DNA from 4 places in the Bradyrhizobium sp. SZCCHNRI20481 genome. Region 1 is predicted to be linked to each of the others. Evidence: predicted binding sites of a transcription regulator. Region 1 holds the regulator's gene; each other region holds the start of a gene.
The links. Region 1 encodes LexA, which represses DNA repair genes until DNA is damaged. Its sites were predicted from a motif close to TGTTCNNNNTGTGTTCNG; they were not measured.
Positions count from the first base shown of each region.

Region 1 (4,819 bases):
CTGCCATCGACCGTGATCTCACGCGCGAGGCCGGCCTCGACGATCGGCAGCACGCTGTCTTCGTAGACCCCTGGCAGCGGCGGATGCAGCATGCGACCGAGACCGGCCGCATCCCTGATCGCGGCATCCGAGCCGTCAGCGGCCGACAGTGCCGCCAGATAGGCGCGCTCGCGGCCTGAGAAAACGTACCGGGCGTTCGGAAACACCGGCGTCCAACGGCCATCGGCAAGCTGCGTATTCCACCCCACATGATCCGCGTGCAGATGCGTCATCAGGACGAGATCGACATCGCCAGGGGCGACGCCGGCCGCCCGCAGCCGGTCGAGAAACGGCTCGTTCAAGCGATGCAGAACTGCTGCGCCGGGCCGCTCCTTGTCATTGCCGGTGGCCGTGTCGATCAGGACCACCCGCTCTGGCGTCCGCACCAGCCAGCTATGGATGCTCAGGCGCAACGATCCCGTGTGCGGATCGACCGATCCCGGCCCCACCTGGCCTCGTTCCCGAACGATGCTGTCTGCTTCTACGCCCGGAAACAAAAACTCTCCCTCGACCGCATCGAGGCCGATCTCGAAGATCCTCGTGATGGTGGCGTCTCCGACGCGATAGGTCGTGATGTCCTGCATGTCTGGCGGCCTCGATCCGAACGGTGGTCTTGTCTGGGCCGAGATCTAGGACTAGGTCATACATTCCTCAAATCGATCCAGCTCATGCAGTCCATCGATCACTTCGATCTTCGCTCCTTCGACCTCAATCTGCTGGTCGCGTTCGACGCGCTCATGCAGGAGCGCAGCGTGACGCGCGCGGCCGCACGCCTCAAGGTGGGTCAGCCTGCGATGAGCCATACGCTGTCGACGCTTCGCGTGCTGCTGCAGGACGAGCTGTTCGTCCGCGTCGGCGCCGTCATGCAGCCGACGCCAAAGGCTGCGGTGCTCGCCGGGCCGGTTCGGGCGGCGCTGGGGCAGATGCAGGCAGCGCTGCATGCCGCACCGGAGTTCGACCCGGCGACCGAGCAGCGCACCATCCGCCTGGGATTTTCAAGTGAGGTCGAGCTGCTGCTGATCCCCGAGCTCACCGCGGTGCTCCGTCGAACGGCGCCCGGCGTGCGGCTTCTCAGCCGGCCGACCGAACGTAACGAGGTGCATCGCCTGCTCGACGACGGAGCCTTGGATGTCGCGGTCGGCTGCTTCGACGCCGTCGCACAGCGGCACAGATCCCAGCTCCTGTTCGAGCAGGCGCTGAGCTGCGTCTACAATCCAAAGCGCATCGCGATGAAAACGCCGATCAGCCTCGCCGACTATCTGTCGCTTCCGCACGCGCTGGTGACGCTGACCAACAGCCTGCAGGGCTGTCTGGAGGCGGCGCTGGATGAGATCGGGACCGAGCTCAACGTGGTCTCGGCCTCCTCGGAATTCCTCAGCGTGCTGGCGACGGTCGCCGCATCACCGGTGATCACGACGATACCGACCAGGATGGCAAAGCTCTACGGGCCGCGATTTGGGCTGACGCTCTGTCCCGCGCCGTTGAAGCTGCGGCTGCCGGCCGTCTCGATGGTCTGGCCGCTGCAGCTCGATCGTGATGCAGCATCGGTCTGGCTGCGGAACATGGTGGCGGACATCCTGCACACGACCGAGCGCGCCGCCTGTCGCGCGGCTGCTGGATAGAACGCGGGGCGGGAGCTAATCGGAACGGCGCATCGGCCAACGCCTTGGCACTGCGGTCGACCTTCTGCGCACTGATTGCAGGGTTTCTCGCGCGGTCGTGAGGCAGCGGCCCGGACGCGGCCAACATCAGACGATCAGAAGGCAGGAAGCGGCCTGAGCCCTTGGCCGGGCCGTGCGCGTTCGGTTAGAAGGCGACTCATTCGATCTGCCGTCTCCGTCCGAAGGAACTCTCATGGCCCTGATGCCGGTGTCTGATGCGTTGTCCGCCGTGCTCGCCGGCGCCGAGCCGCTGGCCGAGGAGCTGGTGACGCTGGACGAGGCCCATCACCGCATCCTGGCCCGCGACCTCGCGGCGCTGCGGACGCAGCCGCCCGAGGCGATGTCGGCGATGGACGGCTACGCCGTGCGCGCGGCGGACGCAGCCCAGGCCAAGGTGCGGCTGAGGGTGATCGGCGAGGTCGCGGCGGGGCGGCCGTTCGATCGCGTGGTCGGACCCGGCGAGGCGGCGCGCATCTTCACTGGTGGCGTTGTCCCTGAGGGCGCCGACGCGGTGGTGATCCAGGAGGACACGATCGCCGAAGATGGCCACGTCGTGATCACCGAGGCCGCGATCAAGGGCCGGCACATCCGGCCCGCCGGCGTCGACTTTCATGAGGGCATGGTGCTGCTGAAGGCGGGCCGCCGGCTCAGCGACCGCGACCTGTCGCTGGCGGCCAGCATGAATCATCCGGCACTGCCGGTGCGGCGCCGGCCGAAGGTGGCGCTGCTCGCCACCGGCGACGAGCTCGTGATGCCTGGCTCGACGCCCGGCCCGGGCCAGATCGTCTATTCCAACGGCTACGCCCTGCGGGCGCTGGTGCGCAGCGAGGGCGCGACACCGATCGATCTCGGCATCGCCGCGGATACGATGGAGGCCACGATCGCCGGGATCCGGCGGGCGCGCGAGGCCAAGGCCGACATCCTGATCACGACCGGCGGCGCCTCGGTCGGCGATCACGACCTCGTCAAGCAGGCGCTCGAAGCCGAGGGCGTCGAGATGGCGTTCTGGAAGATCGCGATGCGGCCGGGCAAGCCGATGATGCACGGACGGCTCGGCGACATGAGGGTGATCGGACTGCCCGGCAATCCGGTGTCGTCCTATGTCTGCGCCATCCTGTTCCTGGTGCCGCTGATTCGGCGGCTGCTCGGCCGCGACGAAGCTCGCATGCCACGCGAGACCGCCCTGCTCGGCCGCGAACTCGGGGCCAACGATTCGCGCGAGGACTATCTGCGGGCGCAGCTCGAGGAGCGCGCCGACGGCACCCTGATCGCAACGCCGGTGACCCAGCAGGATTCGTCGCTGCTCGGCAATCTCGCGCTCTCGCAGGCGCTGGTGATCCGGCGGGCGTTTGCGCCGAAGGCCGCCGCCGGCAGCCCGTGCGAGATCCTGCGCCTGCCGAGCTAGGCCGTTTCCCCCCGGCAAAGCCCGGTCCGTTCACTACAATTTAAGGATTGCGGAACACACATCGAACATATAGTGTCCGTTCATGATTTGTTTTTAGTATGTTGCGGGCGACGCGATGATGGTCCGACTCCAAGGCGCTCTCAGCCGGTTTGTGCTCAAGGCGCAGCTCCTGGACTCGGACGACAACAAACTGGGGACCAGGTCGAGATGCTGACGCGCAAACAGTACGAACTTCTGCGGTTCATCAACGAGCGGCTCAAGGAAGCCGGCGTGCCGCCGTCCTTCGACGAGATGAAGGATGCGCTCGATCTGCGCTCGAAGTCCGGCATTCATCGCCTGATCACGGCGCTCGAGGAGCGCGGCTTCATCCGCCGGCTGCCCAACCGCGCCCGCGCGATCGAGGTGATCAAGCTGCCCGAGCTGTCACAGGCCGCCAACAACCGCCGCGGCTTCACCCCATCGGTGATCGAGGGCAATCTCGGCAAGGTGCGCACCAGCAGTCCCGCGCTGGACGATGGCGAGCGCCCCGTCGCGGTGCCGGTGATGGGCCGCATCGCCGCCGGTACCCCGATCGAGGCGCTACAGACGCGCAGCCACACCATCAGCGTGCCTGCCGACATGCTCGGCAACGGCGATCACTATGCGCTCGAGGTGCGCGGCGACTCCATGGTCGATGCCGGCATCCTCGACGGCGACATGGCGCTGATCCAGCGCAACGAGACCGCCGACACCGGCGACATCGTGGTAGCGCTCATCGACGACGAGGAAGCGACGTTGAAGCGCTTCCGCCGCCGCGGCGCATCGATCGCGCTGGAGCCGGCCAACACCGCCTACGAGGTCCGCATCCTGCCGCCGAACCGGGTGAAGATCCAAGGCAAGCTGGTCGGGCTGTATCGCAAGTACTGATCGCGGACGCGATCGGTCGATCGGCGACGGGCGCACGCGCTTCGCCGCCGATCGAAATTGGTCACACGCGAATGCACCTCAGGATGTGCAGCGCGGCATGCTCAAACGCTTGTGATCGCCCGCGGGCGCACGCGGTGCAGATCAGCGCAGAATTGCCGTGAAGCGCGCGCTAACATCACCATCGATGTCCACTCTGATAGAGGCCTGCGCCTGTCCGGGGGGAGCGTGGGTCGGCTATCTCTCAACGAGGAGCGATCCGATGTGTGACTACAGCCTCCATGCGGTTGCGTCCCGTCCCGCCAAGGTCGGCGAGACGTTGATCTCGACGACGTTTCGCGGCACCGCCACCCGCGGCTTCGCCCTCGAGAGCGAGCCGACCGTCGCCGTCTGCATGCTGCCCGGCACCGAGTTGGCATTTGTCGAGGACGTCCGCTACGACAGCCGCTGGCTCTGGACCCGGACGATCCGCGAGCGCGTCGCGAAGTTCAACAGCATCGAGACGCACATCCCCGATCGCCATCACGACGCGATCGAATTCGCCGACGGCCGCCACGTGCTGGTGACCCAGCTCTGCGAGGGCCAGCGCGTCACCGTGCTACAATTGCCGGTCAGCAAGCAGCCGGCCGAGCGCCGCCCGGGCGTGGCGGAGGACGTTCCGGCTTCGCAGGCCACACCGATTCGCCGCATCAGCATCACCTGAGCGCCTGCGCGTCCGCATTTCTCTCGGTCATGAGCGAGCTTTCGGCCGGGGGAGATTTGGTTTCTGCAAGCGCAAGGTCCTTTCGGGCGACCCTCACGCTCCGGCATC
Region 1 covers NZ_JAUEUE010000002.1:135,315-140,133, reverse strand. The annotation lists gene QX132_RS03150 (MBL fold metallo-hydrolase) at 1-623, opposite strand, end outside; gene QX132_RS03145 (LysR family transcriptional regulator) at 708-1,661, shown strand; gene glp (gephyrin-like molybdotransferase Glp) at 1,894-3,105, shown strand; gene lexA (transcriptional repressor LexA) at 3,313-4,011, shown strand; gene QX132_RS03130 (hypothetical protein) at 4,271-4,711, shown strand.

Region 2 (4,819 bases), on a different contig from region 1:
GACATGCTCTACATGGCCGGCGGCGGCCGCATCAGCCGCGTGCACGGCCCGTTCTGCTCCGACGAGGAGGTCGAGAAGGTCGTCAAGCATCTGAAGGCACAGGGCTCGCCGGAATATCTCGAGGCGGTCACCGCCGAGGAGCCGAGCGAGGAGGATGGCGCCGTGTTCGATGCCACCGGCATGGGCGGCGGCGGTGGCGACGACCTGTTCTCCCAGGCGGTCGCCGTGGTCAAGCGCGACCGCAAGGCCTCCACCAGCTACATTCAACGCCGGCTGCAGATCGGCTATAACAAGGCCGCTTCGCTGATGGAGCGGATGGAACAGGAAGGCATCGTCGGCCAGGCCAACCACGCCGGCAAGCGCGAGATCCTGGTGCCCGAGGAGGAAGGCGGATTCTGACGGCCCCGATGGCCGCAGAAACGCCGCTTCGGTGCCCGATCTTCACGCGATTACGATCACGCTGCCCGCCCGATCCGGGATAGAACGCGTAAAACTCAGGACGTCGTTTTGAAAAGCTCCTTGTTGAACAGCACGTTTTCGTATCACGCAGCTTCGCGCGGGCGCCGGATCGGCGCCTGGCTGGTCGCCTGCGCCGTGGCGACATGCTCTGTCGCCGGTGCGTCCGGTCACGCCGCCGCGCAGGGCACGCCGGCTCCGAAATCAGGCCCGAAGAGCGGCTCCCAGCTCAGCGCCTCCGACCAGCAGCGGGCCGGCCAGAGCCCCTCGACCACCCAGACGGCCCCGCCCAATCCGGTCATTCCCGATCCCCGGCGCAATGTGCCGGCCAGCATCTTCACCTCGTTCGACGCCAACCAGAAGGCGCAGGCGGCCAAGGTCAGCGCCTATCTGTCGTCGCTGCAGACCCTGGTCGGGAACTTCGTCCAGGTCGGCCCGGACGGCAGCAAGACCAAGGGCGATTTCTACATCCAGAAGCCGGGCAAGGTCCGCTTCGAATACGAGCCGCCGACGCCGATCGACATCATCGCCGACGGCTCCTCGCTGGTCGTGCGCGACCGCAAGCTCGCGACCCAGGACGTCTATCCGCTGTCGCAGACGCCGCTGCGCTATCTGCTGTCGGACCGCATCGACCTGCTCAAGGACACCAACGTGATCGCGGTCGCGGCCGACGACCTCTACGTCACGATCACGATCGAGGAGAAGCAGGCGCTGATCGGCACCAGCCGGCTGATGCTGATGCTCGGCGTCAAGGACGGCCAGCTCAAGCAGTGGACCGTGACCGATCCGCAGGGCTACGACACCACCATCGCCGTCTACAATCTCGATACGACCAAGAAGCTCGATCCGGCGATGTTCAAGATCGACTTCACGGCCTATCCGAGCACGCCGCCGGGCTGACGCCGCCTCTCGCGCTCGCTCAGCGCGATTCGAGCCCGCGCACCTTCCATTGCGCTTCGGACAGTGCAAGCTTCTCGAAGCGCTTGCGCGCCTCCTCGAGGTCATCGGCCGGAAGCGCGTCGCAGCCGGGCCGGCCGCGCAGGATCATCGACGTCGTCGCCCAGCTCAGCCGCGCCGCCTTGCAGGCCAGCAGCAGATCCGTGAGACGGTCCTCCTCCAGCAGCGCTTCGATCGTCTCGATGGTGACGACGCAGAGCAGCGCCAGCGCTGCGATCACGGCAGGGAAATCGCCGGTGGCGCAGAAGCGGTTGACGGCGGAGTCGCCGAGCTTGCCGGTGCGGCTGAGGGCGGCAACCTCGGCCTTGACCTGCTGATAATCCCAGATCGCGCGCATTGCCGCGCCGGGCGAGCGGGTCGGCGTCGCCTGCAGGGTGGCGCGGGTCGCCGGCGGTGCGGCCTTGATGAAGCGGGCGCGGGCGCCCTCGCTCGCCGCGGCGACGAAGGCCCGCGACAGCTTGGCCGGCAGATCTGTGCGCAGCGCGAGCTTTTCGGCGAGATCCTCGTCGCGCTCGGCGATCTTGAACAGGCTGCGATAGCCATCCTCGGACAGCCGGGCGGAGAGGTTCTGTGCCAGCGCCATGCGCACCGCCGGAAAGCCGCGTGCAATCAGCTGCGTCGTGAGGCTGTCGCCAATGCCCCTGCGGCTGGCGAGCGCGACGAGATGCGCCGGGCTGCCGGTGCGGATGAACTCGGCGAGGTCGCGCTCGGTCAGCACCGCCGCCTTGGCCAGCATCGGCCCGGCGACGCGCAATTCGGGGTGAACGGCGAGCAGCCGCGCCGTGGCGTAAGGCGCGCGCTCGACGCCGGCGAGCGCCATGCTCAGCTCGGCCAGCAGCTCGGTCGCGACCTGCGGCATCAGCCGAGCGAACATCTGATCGTAGAGATCGAGCTGCTCGTCCGATGCGGGCCGCGGACCGGCCAGGAACAGGCTGGTCGTCCGGCGCAGCAAGTCGGTGGCGAGCTCGGACACCGTCCGCGCATCACCGGCGGGCGTCTTGGCGGTCGGAGCTGCCGCAGGCGCTGGAGGCATCGCACGTCCCTCGTTGGGCGCCTCTTGGCTATGACAGAGGCGCGGGTCGATCATCAATTGAGGAAGAATGCGAAGGCCGGACTAAAGGGGCGTTAAGCCCGGCGGACGGAGCTGCAACCCGCGCGGCTGTCGTTAATGGATTGCAACAGAGCGTGGCAACGACCGTGTTCCTGTATTGTTCTTGCGAACAATCCCTGCTTCCGCTAGCTTGGTCGCTGGGAGGGGCATCATGGTCCAGCGCGTTTCCACCGTCGCCTTCGAGGGGATCGAGGCCCGCGCGGTCGACGTGCAGGTCCAGGTCGCACCCGGCCTGCCGGCGTTTGCGATCGTCGGCCTGCCGGACAAGGCGGTGTCGGAAGCGCGCGAGCGGGTGCGCTCGGCGCTGATCGCCTCGGGCCTGGCGCTGCCGGCGCGGCGCATCACCGTGAACCTCGCGCCGGCCGACGTGCCCAAGGAAGGCAGCCATTACGACCTGCCGATCGCGCTGGGGCTGATGGCCGCGATCGGCGCCATTCCGCCGGATGCCCTCGGCGGCTTCACCGTGCTGGGCGAGCTCGGCCTCGACGGCTCGATCGCGCCAGTCGCCGGCGTGCTGCCCGCGGCCATCGGCGCCAATGCGCGCGAGGAAGGATTGATCTGCCCGGCCGCCTGCGGCGCCGAGGCGGCGTGGGCGAGCCCGGACCTGCAGATCATCGCGGCGAGCTCGCTGATCCAGATCGCCAACCATTTCAAGGGCACGCAGGTGCTGTCGCGGCCGCAGCCGAAGATCCAGGAGGCACCCGCAAGCCTGCTCGACCTGCGCGACATCAAGGGCCAGGAGAGCGGCAAGCGCGCGCTCGAGATCGCGGCCGCCGGCGGGCATCATCTGCTGATGATCGGCTCGCCCGGTGCCGGCAAGTCGATGCTGGCGGCGCGACTGCCGTCGATCCTGCCGCCGCTGTCGCCGGCAGAACTCTTGGAAGTTTCGATGATCGCCTCGGTCGCCGGCGAGATCGAGGGCGGCGCGCTGACGTCGCGGCGGCCGTTCCGCAGCCCGCATCATTCCGCCAGCATGGCGGCGCTGACCGGCGGCGGCCTGCGCGCCCGCCCCGGCGAGATCTCGCTGGCGCATCAGGGCGTGCTGTTCCTCGACGAGCTGCCGGAGTTCGATCCGCGCGTGCTCGATTCGCTGCGCCAGCCGCTGGAGAATGGCGAGGTCTCGATCTCGCGCGCCAATCACCGGGTCACCTACCCTGCCCGCTTCATGCTGGTCGCCGCGATGAATCCGTGCCGTTGCGGCAACGCCTTCGAGCCCGGCTATGCCTGCAAGCGCGGCCGCATCGACCGCTGCACCGCCGACTACCAGATGCGCATCTCCGGCCCGTTGATGGACCGCATCGACCTGCGCATCGAGGTGCCCGCGGTCACCGCCGCCGACCTGATCCTGCCGCCGTCCAAGGAAGGCTCGACCGAGGTCGCGGCCCGCGTCGCGGCCGCGCGCGACCTGCAGCGCGCCCGCTATGCCAAAGCCGGCCTGCCGCACATCCGGACCAACGCCGAGGCGCCGGCCGCCGTGCTCGACGAGATCGCCAGGCTCGATGCGCCCAGCCAGAAGCTGCTGCGCGAGGCCGCCGAGACGATGCGGCTGTCCGCCCGCGGCTATCACCGCGTGCTGCGCGTGGCGCGGACGCTCGCCGATCTCGATCATGCCGAGACCATCGGCCGGCTGCATCTGGCCGAGGCGCTGTCGTATCGCGCGCTGGCCGAGGACAGTCGCCATGCGGCCGCGTAGATTTACCGCTGAGCTCAAGACGCGATCAAGCTTACCCTGTCGCATCGATAGTCAGAGGAAACTCAATGGCAACCGAAGCGCCACTACAGGATATCCCGAATTGTGAGCGATTGTGCCGGAGTCAACAACCAGCGTAGTTTTTGACCTTTCGTGGCGTCTGGAGGGAAGCGCAGATTCCTTCTAGAATCTTTGCGACCAAAGCTTCCGAGGCTGGGTCACGTGGTACGAACAGGCCAGCAGCCACCCCGGCGGCAAGTGCCGCTCCACTCTCGATTCGAGCCTTTCGATAGAAAATGTAAGAATCCTTTGTGATGAACGGATGGTCCCCAACTCCAAGCCGTGTAGTTCCGTCGCACAGATGATTCTGCCATTCAGTTACGGAGACAATAATGTGATTACCAGCCTCGCACGCGTCCGTGCAGACTATGAAAAGGTGCTTTCGGTTGGGATCGTTGTAAGTGCCGGATGGTAACAGTAACGTCTGGCACCTGCAGGCAACGTACGTCGCCATGGCTCATCCACGAAGTGACTGAAAAACCTTGTCCAGATATCTGTTTTCCTCAATCAGTGAGGCTTGTACGTCCGCGTCCTTGAATCCAAGA
Region 2 covers NZ_JAUEUE010000025.1:87,120-91,938, reverse strand. The annotation lists gene QX132_RS31580 (DNA translocase FtsK) at 1-399, shown strand, start outside; gene QX132_RS31575 (outer membrane lipoprotein carrier protein LolA) at 523-1,356, shown strand; gene QX132_RS31570 (DUF2336 domain-containing protein) at 1,376-2,446, opposite strand; gene QX132_RS31565 (YifB family Mg chelatase-like AAA ATPase) at 2,676-4,217, shown strand; gene QX132_RS31560 (Panacea domain-containing protein) at 4,732-4,819, opposite strand, start outside.
Region 2: the regulator LexA is predicted to act here: its motif matches at 2,612-2,629, upstream of QX132_RS31565 (YifB family Mg chelatase-like AAA ATPase).

Region 3 (4,819 bases), on a different contig from region 1:
TGCGTGATGCGGATCACGCCGGCTTCCATTCGGCCCACTCATTCGCCCGGTCATAGGGGGCTGCGCGAACGGCCCTCGTGGCTCCCTCTGGCATGGCACGAGACAGCGTCCTGGCGGGCGCCATTTCATCTGTCGCTCGTCATATGGCGACCGTCGAGCTGCTCGCGCGCCGGCCATTGCTCCGGTTGGAACGCAGGGTGCCATTCCGCCTCAGAAAGCCGCGGCAGATCCGCGGACGCTTCTGTTGCGGAACTTCTGGCCGGACACAGCTTGCGCGCGGCCGAGCATTGCATGCGCATCTGCATCGAAACGGTGCGCCTGCACGCACGATGAGCCGAACAAAAGCAGAAGAGGCGAGGGAACTTCGTTCCTGTCAGGAGAACCCCGGAATGTGCGATCTACGCACGCGTGTAGGAGTTTGGTAGTTTCAAGGGAAAGACCTGACGAGCACGATCGGTCCGACGATCGCGGCGTTGAAGTCGGCCAGGTCTTCGCTGGGAATCCAGTACTCGAGATGCTCGCGGCCGCCGGCCTCGCGCACCTCGTAGTTGTCGATGAAGCCTCGCAGGATCGCGAAGCGTAGCACATGGCCGCGGCCGCTCGCCGGCACGTTCCAGTCCCGTGCGATCTTCACGGCATAGTCCTCGGTCAGCACCGGGTAGAAGATCGGCTGCTCAGGAAGGCGCGGCGGAAACGCACGCATGCCCGACGCCTCGATCAAGGCAAGCTCCTTTGGGCCGACGGGGCGCCACAACGTGAGGGTCTGTTCGTTGTTGGATCCGGTCATGCTGGTCCCGAAAATTGGAAGCGGTGTGCGAGGCTCATAGAGAAGGACCAGCAGAATGATAAGGGCAAAGCCGAGACGATAATAACAACTTATAATTGAGTCGACGTCTGCCGCAGGCGTGGGAAGCGAGGTTGGAGCGCTCGGACAGGCTGGTCATCATCCGCGCGATCGCCGGTCGGCGGCTGCGCCGCTCGCGCACATGGCTTCCGCCTCCAGCCGGATCAGGATCCTTTCGCGGTCGCCGTCATCCTGCACCCCGTACTTCGCTTCTGGGCGCGCTGATCGGGCAGCGCTCCCTCGCTGCTGCTCGGTGGACTGCGCGCCGGCCCTCGAGTGGCAGGCGTGTCCCCGCGGTTGTCAGGGGGGCTGAGAGCGATGATTGTTGAGAAGAACATATTGCGAACAAAGAACGGATGGAGTACATTCACCTCAAGATTGCTGGCCGACCTCGTTAACCGTTTGTCCATCTCGCGAATCCCCGCCATAAGGAGCGCCAATGTCCGCCACCGCCCTGCGTATCGTCGAAGGTTCCTCAATGGATAAGAGTAAGGCGCTCTCTGCTGCGCTGTCCCAGATCGAACGTCAGTTCGGCAAGGGTTCGGTGATGAAGCTGGGCAAGAACGACCGCTCGATGGATGTCGAGACGGTGTCGACCGGCTCGCTCGGGCTCGACATCGCGTTGGGGATCGGCGGGCTGCCAAAAGGGCGGGTGGTCGAGATCTACGGGCCGGAATCATCGGGCAAGACCACCTTGGCGTTGCACACGGTGGCCGAGGCGCAGAAGAAGGGCGGCATCTGCGCCTTCATCGATGCCGAGCACGCGCTCGATCCGGTCTATGCGCGCAAGCTGGGCGTCAACATCGACGAGCTGCTGATCTCGCAGCCGGATACAGGTGAGCAGGCGCTGGAAATCTGCGACACGCTGGTGCGTTCGGGGGCGGTCGACGTGCTGGTCGTCGATTCCGTCGCGGCGCTGGTGCCCAAGGCCGAGCTCGAGGGTGAGATGGGCGAGTCGCTGCCCGGCCTGCAGGCCCGCCTGATGAGCCAGGCGCTGCGCAAGCTGACCGCTTCCATCAACAAATCCCACACCATGGTGATCTTCATCAACCAGATCCGCATGAAGATCGGTGTGATGTATGGCTCGCCGGAAACCACCACGGGCGGCAACGCGCTGAAGTTCTATGCCTCGGTGCGCCTCGACATCCGTCGCATCGGCGCGATCAAGGAGCGCGATGAGGTGATCGGCAACACCACCCGCGTCAAGGTGGTGAAGAATAAGCTGGCGCCGCCGTTCAAGCAGGTCGAGTTCGACATCATGTATGGCGAGGGCGTGTCCAAGATGGGCGAGATCCTCGATCTCGGCGTCAAGGCCGGCATCGTCGAGAAGTCCGGCGCCTGGTTCTCCTACGATAGCCAGCGTCTCGGGCAGGGACGCGAGAATTCGAAATCGTTCCTCAAGGCCAATCCGGACATGACTGCCAAGATCGAAGCCGCGATCCGCCAGAACTCCGGCCTGATCGCCGAGCAGATCCTGGCCGGCAATGCCGAGCGCGACGCCGACGGTGAGGAGCCGGCGGAAGAGTAGGGGCACGGCGGCGGCGGGGCGCCGTGGACGTTGAGTTGCCGACGTTCCAGCGCCCGTTTGCAGATGTGTGGTGCTCTGCCGAAATCTGCGGCTGCATTCCCGAATGCAGCGAGAATGCGTCTCTGAGCGCCGGATACGATCTCCAACGCGAATAGCTGAAGGCGTGCACGCGGACGAGCGGACCGGATCCGCGCGGCGGCACCGGGGTTTCCGACGCCGATCCTGGGCGCCGGGAGCCGATCGCGAATATGTTGATAGCGCCTTGAGCCAATCGGGCCGTGCCGGAGCCGACAGCATGACGCGTTTGATTCTAGCGGCCGATGATCCGAGTGCCGGAGCGCTTCGGAGGGGCGGCTTTGCCGACCTGGTGGTGCCAATTCTCCATCGTTTCGTGTGGGGACCGCTGCCATCCGATGCCGAATTATCGGCGTATCTCGTCCAGCGCACCACGCGACGGAAGAGGGGGCATTGGTTGGATTTCGCCTCGCGTAGCGACGTCATGGCGGCCGGCGGGCGGAGTCACAGTTTTCTCGAACTTGTCGACCGCTGCGATAGCGTCGAGCTGTGGATGGGGACCCGTCCGAACGACCAGTTGGTGCTGATCTGGCTCTTGGATTATCTGCGCCATCACGCGGAGATCGCGACGAAGATCGTATTGCGGCATGTCGATGTACCGCTATTCGATGCCCCGGCCGGGCGACTCGCCGGTCGGACCATTGCCGGCGTCGAGCTCGCACGTGAGCATCTCGACCTGGGTCATCTGGCATGGCGGGCGTTTCGGGCGCCGACGCCGCAAGCCTGGTTCGATCTGTTGAAGCAGGATCTCAGTGCACTGCCGCAGCTTCGCCGCTGCGTGCAGGAGATGCTCGATGAGCTTCCCGGTGTTGCGACGGGCCTCGGAGCATCGGAGCTAAGAATCCTCGAATTGCTGTCAGCCGGCTATCGGCACCCATTCGACCTGTTGCCGCATCATCAGGATCGCTTTCAACGGCGCGTCTATGACTATTGGGAAGGAGGCACGTTGCTCGACGGTCTGGCGCTCGCGCCGGTGCCTGCAATTTCGGGCCTCGCCGAATCGCCATTCTCGGTCGAGACGCACGACAGCCGTGAACGCCTCGAGCGCTACAGGGCCAGCACGCTGTCGTTGACACCGCTCGGCAAGGCAATCCTCGCCGGCGAGGAGGATTTCAGCAGCCAAAATCCGATCCGGCGCTGGTGGGGTGGCACCGAATTGATCAACGCCAATCTCTGGCGTTGGCATGCGGTGCTCATCGCTCCGGACCCTGCCACGCCTCACGTCATTGATTGTCGCGAGCCGTGGCGCCCGATCCCTTGGAGCATGCGTGAGGAGGCTTACTCCGCCGCCTGGGCGTAGTCCGCCACCGGCGGGCATGAGCACACCAGATTGCGGTCGCCGTAGACGTTGTCGACGCGGCCGACCGGGCACCAGTACTTGTCGGTGCGCGAGGTGCCCGCGGGGAAGCAGCCCTCGCTGCGCCGGTAGGCCCTGTTCCAATCGTCGTCGGCGATGTCGTGCACCGTGTGCGGCGCGTGGCGCAACGGCGAGGCCTCGATTCCGAAGCGGCCCTGCTCGACCTCGGCGATCTCCTGGCGGATCGCGATCATGGCGTCGCAGAAGCGGTCGAGCTCCGCCTTGGACTCCGATTCCGTCGGCTCGATCATCAAGGTGCCCGCCACCGGGAAGCTCATGGTCGGCGCATGGAAGCCGTAGTCGATCAGTCGCTTGGCGATGTCGTCGACGGTGACGCCGCTGCTCTGCTTGAGCGGCCGCGGATCGATGATGCATTCATGCGCGACGCGGCCGCGCTCGTTGCGGTAGAGCACCGGAAAATGCGCATCGAGCCGCGCCGCGACGTAGTTGGCATTGAGGATCGCGATCTCGGTGGCGCGGGTCAGGCCGTCGCCGCCCATCAGCAGCATGTAGATGTAGGAGATGGTCAGGATCGAGGCGGAGCCATACGGCGCCGCCGAGACCGGCCCGATCGGATGCGCGGTCGCGCCATCGGTCGCAGGGTGACCGGGCAGGAAGGGCGCCAGATGCGCCTTCACGCCGATCGGCCCCATGCCCGGGCCGCCGCCGCCATGCGGAATGCAGAACGTCTTGTGCAGGTTGAAATGGCTGACATCGGCGCCGTAATCTCCGGGTCTGGAGAGGCCGACCTGCGCATTGAGGTTGGCGCCGTCGAGATAGACCTGTCCGCCGTGGGCATGGACGATGTCGCAGATGTCGCGGATGTGCTCCTCGAACACGCCATGCGTCGAGGGATAGGTGATCATGATGGCGGCGAGCTTGGCGCTATGCGCTTCCGCCTTCGCCTTGAGATCGGCCAGATCGACATTGCCGCCTGCATCGCAGCCGACCACGACCACCTCCATGCCGGCCATGTGCGCCGAGGCCGGGTTGGTGCCGTGGGCGGAGGAAGGAA
Region 3 covers NZ_JAUEUE010000012.1:210,206-215,024, reverse strand. The annotation lists gene QX132_RS20940 (hypothetical protein) at 428-721, opposite strand; gene recA (recombinase RecA) at 1,284-2,372, shown strand; gene QX132_RS20930 (DUF1835 domain-containing protein) at 2,668-3,747, shown strand; gene gcvP (aminomethyl-transferring glycine dehydrogenase) at 3,726-4,819, opposite strand, start outside.
Region 3: the regulator LexA is predicted to act here: its motif matches at 1,175-1,192, upstream of recA (recombinase RecA).

Region 4 (4,819 bases), on a different contig from region 1:
TCAGGGCGCCGGACGCGCGGTTCCAGGACATCATGACGTCGGTCTATATCGACTACAAGCTCGACAACGGCTACTCGCCGGACGAGGTGCTGGGCAAGGCCAGCAGCCTCAAGGGCGTGCTGGAACCGTTCTCGACCCAGGGCAATCTCGACATGCTGCGGCGGGCCGGGTTCGTGGACACGATGACGATCTACAAGCACGTCTGCTTCGAGGGCTTCCTGGCGATCAAGTAAGGGCCGGTTGGGGGCAGCCTCACGCCGCGTGCGCGGCGCGCTTGATCGCGGCGGCGGCGATCTTCAGGTCTTCGACGAAGCGCTCATACTCCCGCGCCTTGGCGTCGGCATCCGGCAGCCGCAGCAGGTAGGACGGGTGCACCGTCACCATCGCCTTGGGGCCGTCTGCGAGGTCGACGACATGGCCGCGGCTCTTGTTGACCGGCGTGATCTTGCCGAGCACGGACTGCGCCGCGGTGGCGCCCAGCGCCACGACCAGGGCCGGACGCACGGCGGCCAGCTCGCGCTCGTACCATTGCCGGCAGGCCTTGATCTCCGGCGTGTTCGGCTTCTGGTGCAGCCGGATCTTGCCGCGGGGCACGAACTTGAAGTGCTTCACCGCATTGGTGACGTAGACCTTGGCTCGGTCGATGCCGGCCTCGGCCAGTGCGCGGTCGAGCATCTGGCCGGCGGGACCGACGAAGGGATGGCCGGCGAGGTCCTCCTTGTCGCCGGGCTGCTCGCCGACCAGCATCAGCGGCGCATGCGCGGGGCCTTCGCCGAACACGGTTTGCGTGGCGTCCTTCCACAGCGGGCAGGCGCGGCAGCCGGCGGCTTCTTCACGCAAGGTCTCGAGATCGGTGGACTCGACATCACGTGAGGTCTCAGCAGCATGCGCGTGTGGGGTTGGCTTGCGGGTCATCTCGCTCTCCTCGACGCGTTTCTGCGGCTTGTGCGGTGAGGTGCCGGGCTCGGCGATCATCTCCGTGGTGCGCCGGGCAGCGGCCGCGATCAGCGGCTGGATCAGCTTCGCCTCGGGCAGGTTCTGCCAATATTTCTTCGGCATCTCCTTTTCCATCGCCTTCACTTTCAGCCGTGCCGGATTGAAAATGCTGGCGTAATAGCGCAGCCACAGCTCTTCGAGCCGGTCCTCCGACGGCGCGTCAGCCTTGCTCACACCGGGCGTGAAGCTGACGCGGCTGCCGTCCCAATGCGCACAGAGTTCGGGCGTCAGGATCGACCACGGCATGTCGGCGAAGCGGCGGGCGAAGAACGGCGCGGCGCGTTCGACGATGTGGTGCTCCGGCTCGAACCAGGCGACGTAGCGCGTCTCGCGCTCGCGGCCGACCTCGCGGAAGCGGACGAAGGCGTGCATCTTGTGGACGTCGCGGCGCACCGCTCGCGCCAGCGCGTTGGCCTGCGCGACATCAGGATCGGTCGCGATCTCCATCAGGTCGTGGTTGGTCCTGAGACGCCACAGCAGCCGATAGAGCAGGGTGAAGCGGTTGGGGTCACTGTGCAGGATCGCGCTCTCCGCGAGCTCCATGAAGCTCGCCGGCACCGAGAACGCGCCCTCCGGCACCTCCGGCAGCGTCGTCTCGGCTTCATCGTCGAACAGATCGGCCGCCGCGCCCTTGACGCGCCAGCTCACCTCGGCCGGCTTGACGTCGTTCATCGCCAGCGCCCGCGCCGCCTTGCGCCAGCCATCGAAATCGGTGTCGCTGTCGAGGGTTACGACGTGCATTTCTCTCCTCACGTCATTGCGAGCGCAGCGACGCAATCCAGACTTCTCGTGCGGCCCTGGATCGCTTCGCTGCGCTCGCGATGACGGCTTCCGTTAGAATCCAAATCCCAGCTGCTGCGGTTTGGGCCGCAGCCGGGCCGCCAGCGCGGCGCCGTCGAGCAGGGACGGCTGTGGCCGGTGGTCGGAGAGAACGATGAACGGCAGCGCCTTGTTCCTGATGACGTTGAGCTGGGCCAGATCCGCAAAGCGGATCGTGGTGGTGCGGCGGGTCGCGAGGATGCGCTCCACCGTGCGGGTGCCGAAGCCGGGCACGCGCAACAGCTCCTCGCGGCTTGCTGTGTTGATGTCGAGCGGAAAGCGGTCGCGGTGGCGCAGCGCCCAGGCGAGCTTGGGGTCGATGTCGAGCGGCAGCATGCCCTCGCTCTCCTCGACGATTTCATCGGCGTCGAAGCCGTAGAAGCGCATCAGCCAGTCGGCCTGGTACAGCCGGTGCTCGCGCACCAAGGGCGGCGCCTGCAGCGGCAGCGCGCGGCTGGCATCGGGGATCGGGCTGAAGGCGGAGTAATAGACGCGCTTGAGCTTGTAGGCGCCGTAGAGATTGGCCGAGGTCGACAGGATGACGCGGTCGTTGGCCTCGTCGGCGCCGACGATCATCTGCGTGCTCTGGCCGGCCGGCGCGAAGCGCGGCGGCTTCGCCCGGCGCACCGTCTTCTTGGCTTCCGCGGTCTCGTCGAGCTTGAGCCGGAGCCGGCCCATGGTGCGGCGGATCGCGCGCTGGTCCTTCTCCGGCGCGAGCTGCGTCAGGCTCGTCTCCAGCGGCGTCTCGATGTTGATGCTGAGCCGGTCGGCATAGCGGCCGGCCTCGGCGATCAGCGCCTCGTCAGCCTCCGGAATCGTCTTCAGATGAATGTAGCCGCGGAAGCAATGCTCCTCGCGCAATTTGCGCGCGACGCTCACGACCTGCTCCATGGTGTAGTCCGGGCTGCGGATGATGCCGGACGACAGGAACAGACCCTCGATGTAGTTGCGGCGGTAGAAATCGATGGTGAGCTTCACCACCTCGTCGACCGTGAAGCGCGCGCGCGGCACGTTGGAGGAGGCGCGGTTGACGCAATACAGGCAGTCGTAGTTGCAGGCATTGGTCAGTAGAACCTTGAGCAGCGAGATGCAGCGGCCGTCCGGCGCATAGGAGTGGCAGATGCCCATGCCGGGCGCGGTCGAGCCGAGACCCTTGCCGTCGCGGGAATCCCGCATCTCGGTACCGCTGGAGGCGCAGGAGGCGTCGTACTTGGCGGCATCGGCCAGGATCTCCAGCTTGCGGAGCAGCTCCATACCTTTGAATCCCTTTGATTCCATTCGCTGAATCACATCCGGGGCAATCCCGATTGACTCTCTCGAAGGCGTTAGCTTTATATTAGAACGTATCATGAACAAAGAGGGCCGTCGTGGGTTCAACTGCAACAACGGCAGCGCCCGCACGATGGATGGAAGAGGAGCGGCGACGGATGACCGGCGCACGCATGGATACGCTCGCGCGTCTGCGCGGCCGCATTGCCCGTCTCGAGGCGGGAGATGGCGCACATGACCTGCGCCGGGTCGCGCTCGGCCATGACGAGGCCGACGCCGTGCTGCAGGGCGGCCTGGCCACTGGCGCGCTGCATGAGGTGTTCGCCGAGACCGGCCGTCAGGCGACGGCCGCGACCGGCTTCCTGTGCGGGCTCGCGGCGCGCGTCGCGGCGCGCCGGCCGCTGATCTGGATCCGGCAGGATTTCGCCGAGCGCGAGATGGGCGCGCTGTCGATGAGCGGGCTCGCCGAGCTTGGCCTCGACCCGCGCCGCATCGTGATCGTGCGGGCGCCCGATCTCGATCACGGCTTGCGCACCGCGGCCGATGCGCTCGCCTGCGATGCGCTGGGCGGGGTGATGCTGGAGGTGTGGGGCGAGACGCAAAAGCTCGATCTCGTCGCCAGCCGCAAGCTGACCCTGGCCGCGCAGGAGTCCGGCGTGACCGCGCTCGTGTTGCGCATTGCAGCCACACCCGAACCTTCGACCGCCGAGACGCGCTGGATCGTCCGCACCGCGCCGTCGCTGCCCTCGGCGCCCTGGATGGCCTGGGGCGCGCCGCGTCTCGACGCCGAGCTCATTCGCAATCGTCACGGCCAGACCGGACGATGGATCATGGAGTGGACCCCCGATGCGTGCCGTTTCAGCGAACCGGCGGCGGATCCTCAGCCTGTGGCTGCCGCGCCTGCCCATCGATCGGATCAAGCGAAACTGCTCCGCCGATCGGCGTGACGACCTGCCGCAGGTCGTCGTCATCAAGGACGCCAATGCGCTCTTGATCCATGCGCTGGACGAGGCGGCGGCGTGCCATGGCGTCAGCCTCGGCCAGCCGCTGGCGAACGCCCGCGCGGTCTGTCCCGACCTCGTCGTCCACGAGGCCGACCTCGCGGCTGACGCCAAGATGCTCGAAGGCATCGCCGACTGGTGCGACCGCTTCACGCCGCTGGTCGCGCTGGATCCGCCGCATGGGCTTTCGCTCGACATCACCGGCTGCGTGCATCTCTTCGGCGGCGAAGCCAAACTGATGCGGTCGCTCTGCGATGCGCTGACCGCGCACGGTCTCACCGTGTCGGCAGCGATCGCCTCCAACGCCGTGTGTGCGCGCACGCTGAACCGGCAGGTGCATGGCCGCATCGTGCCTGACGGCGAGGAGGCGGCCGCGGTGGCGCCGCTGCCGGTGGCAGCCCTTGGCGGCAGCGAAGCGATCACGCTCGGCCTGCGCCGCGCCGGCTTGAAGATGATCGGCGACGTCGCGTCGCGCGGCCGCAACGAGATCACGGCGCGGTTCGGTGTCGCCTTCACCCGCGTGCTGGCCCAGGCGCTGGGCGAGGCCGATGCGCCGATCAGCCCGCGCAAAGTCCCGCCGGACTACATCGTCGACAAGCGTTTTGCCGAGCCGGTCGCGACCGACACCGTGATCGCGGCCAGCCTCTCCAGCCTCGCCGCGATGCTGGTGAGGGCGATGGTGCAGCAGGGCAAGGGCGCGCGGCGGCTCGAGGCCTGCTTCTTCCGCACCGACG
Region 4 covers NZ_JAUEUE010000010.1:214,108-218,926, forward strand. The annotation lists gene QX132_RS18175 (methyltransferase domain-containing protein) at 1-233, shown strand, start outside; gene QX132_RS18180 (UdgX family uracil-DNA binding protein) at 253-1,737, opposite strand; gene QX132_RS18185 (putative DNA modification/repair radical SAM protein) at 1,831-3,069, opposite strand; gene QX132_RS18190 (DNA repair protein) at 3,243-4,031, shown strand; gene QX132_RS18195 (DNA polymerase Y family protein) at 3,931-4,819, shown strand, end outside.
Region 4: the regulator LexA is predicted to act here: its motif matches at 3,153-3,170, upstream of QX132_RS18185 (putative DNA modification/repair radical SAM protein).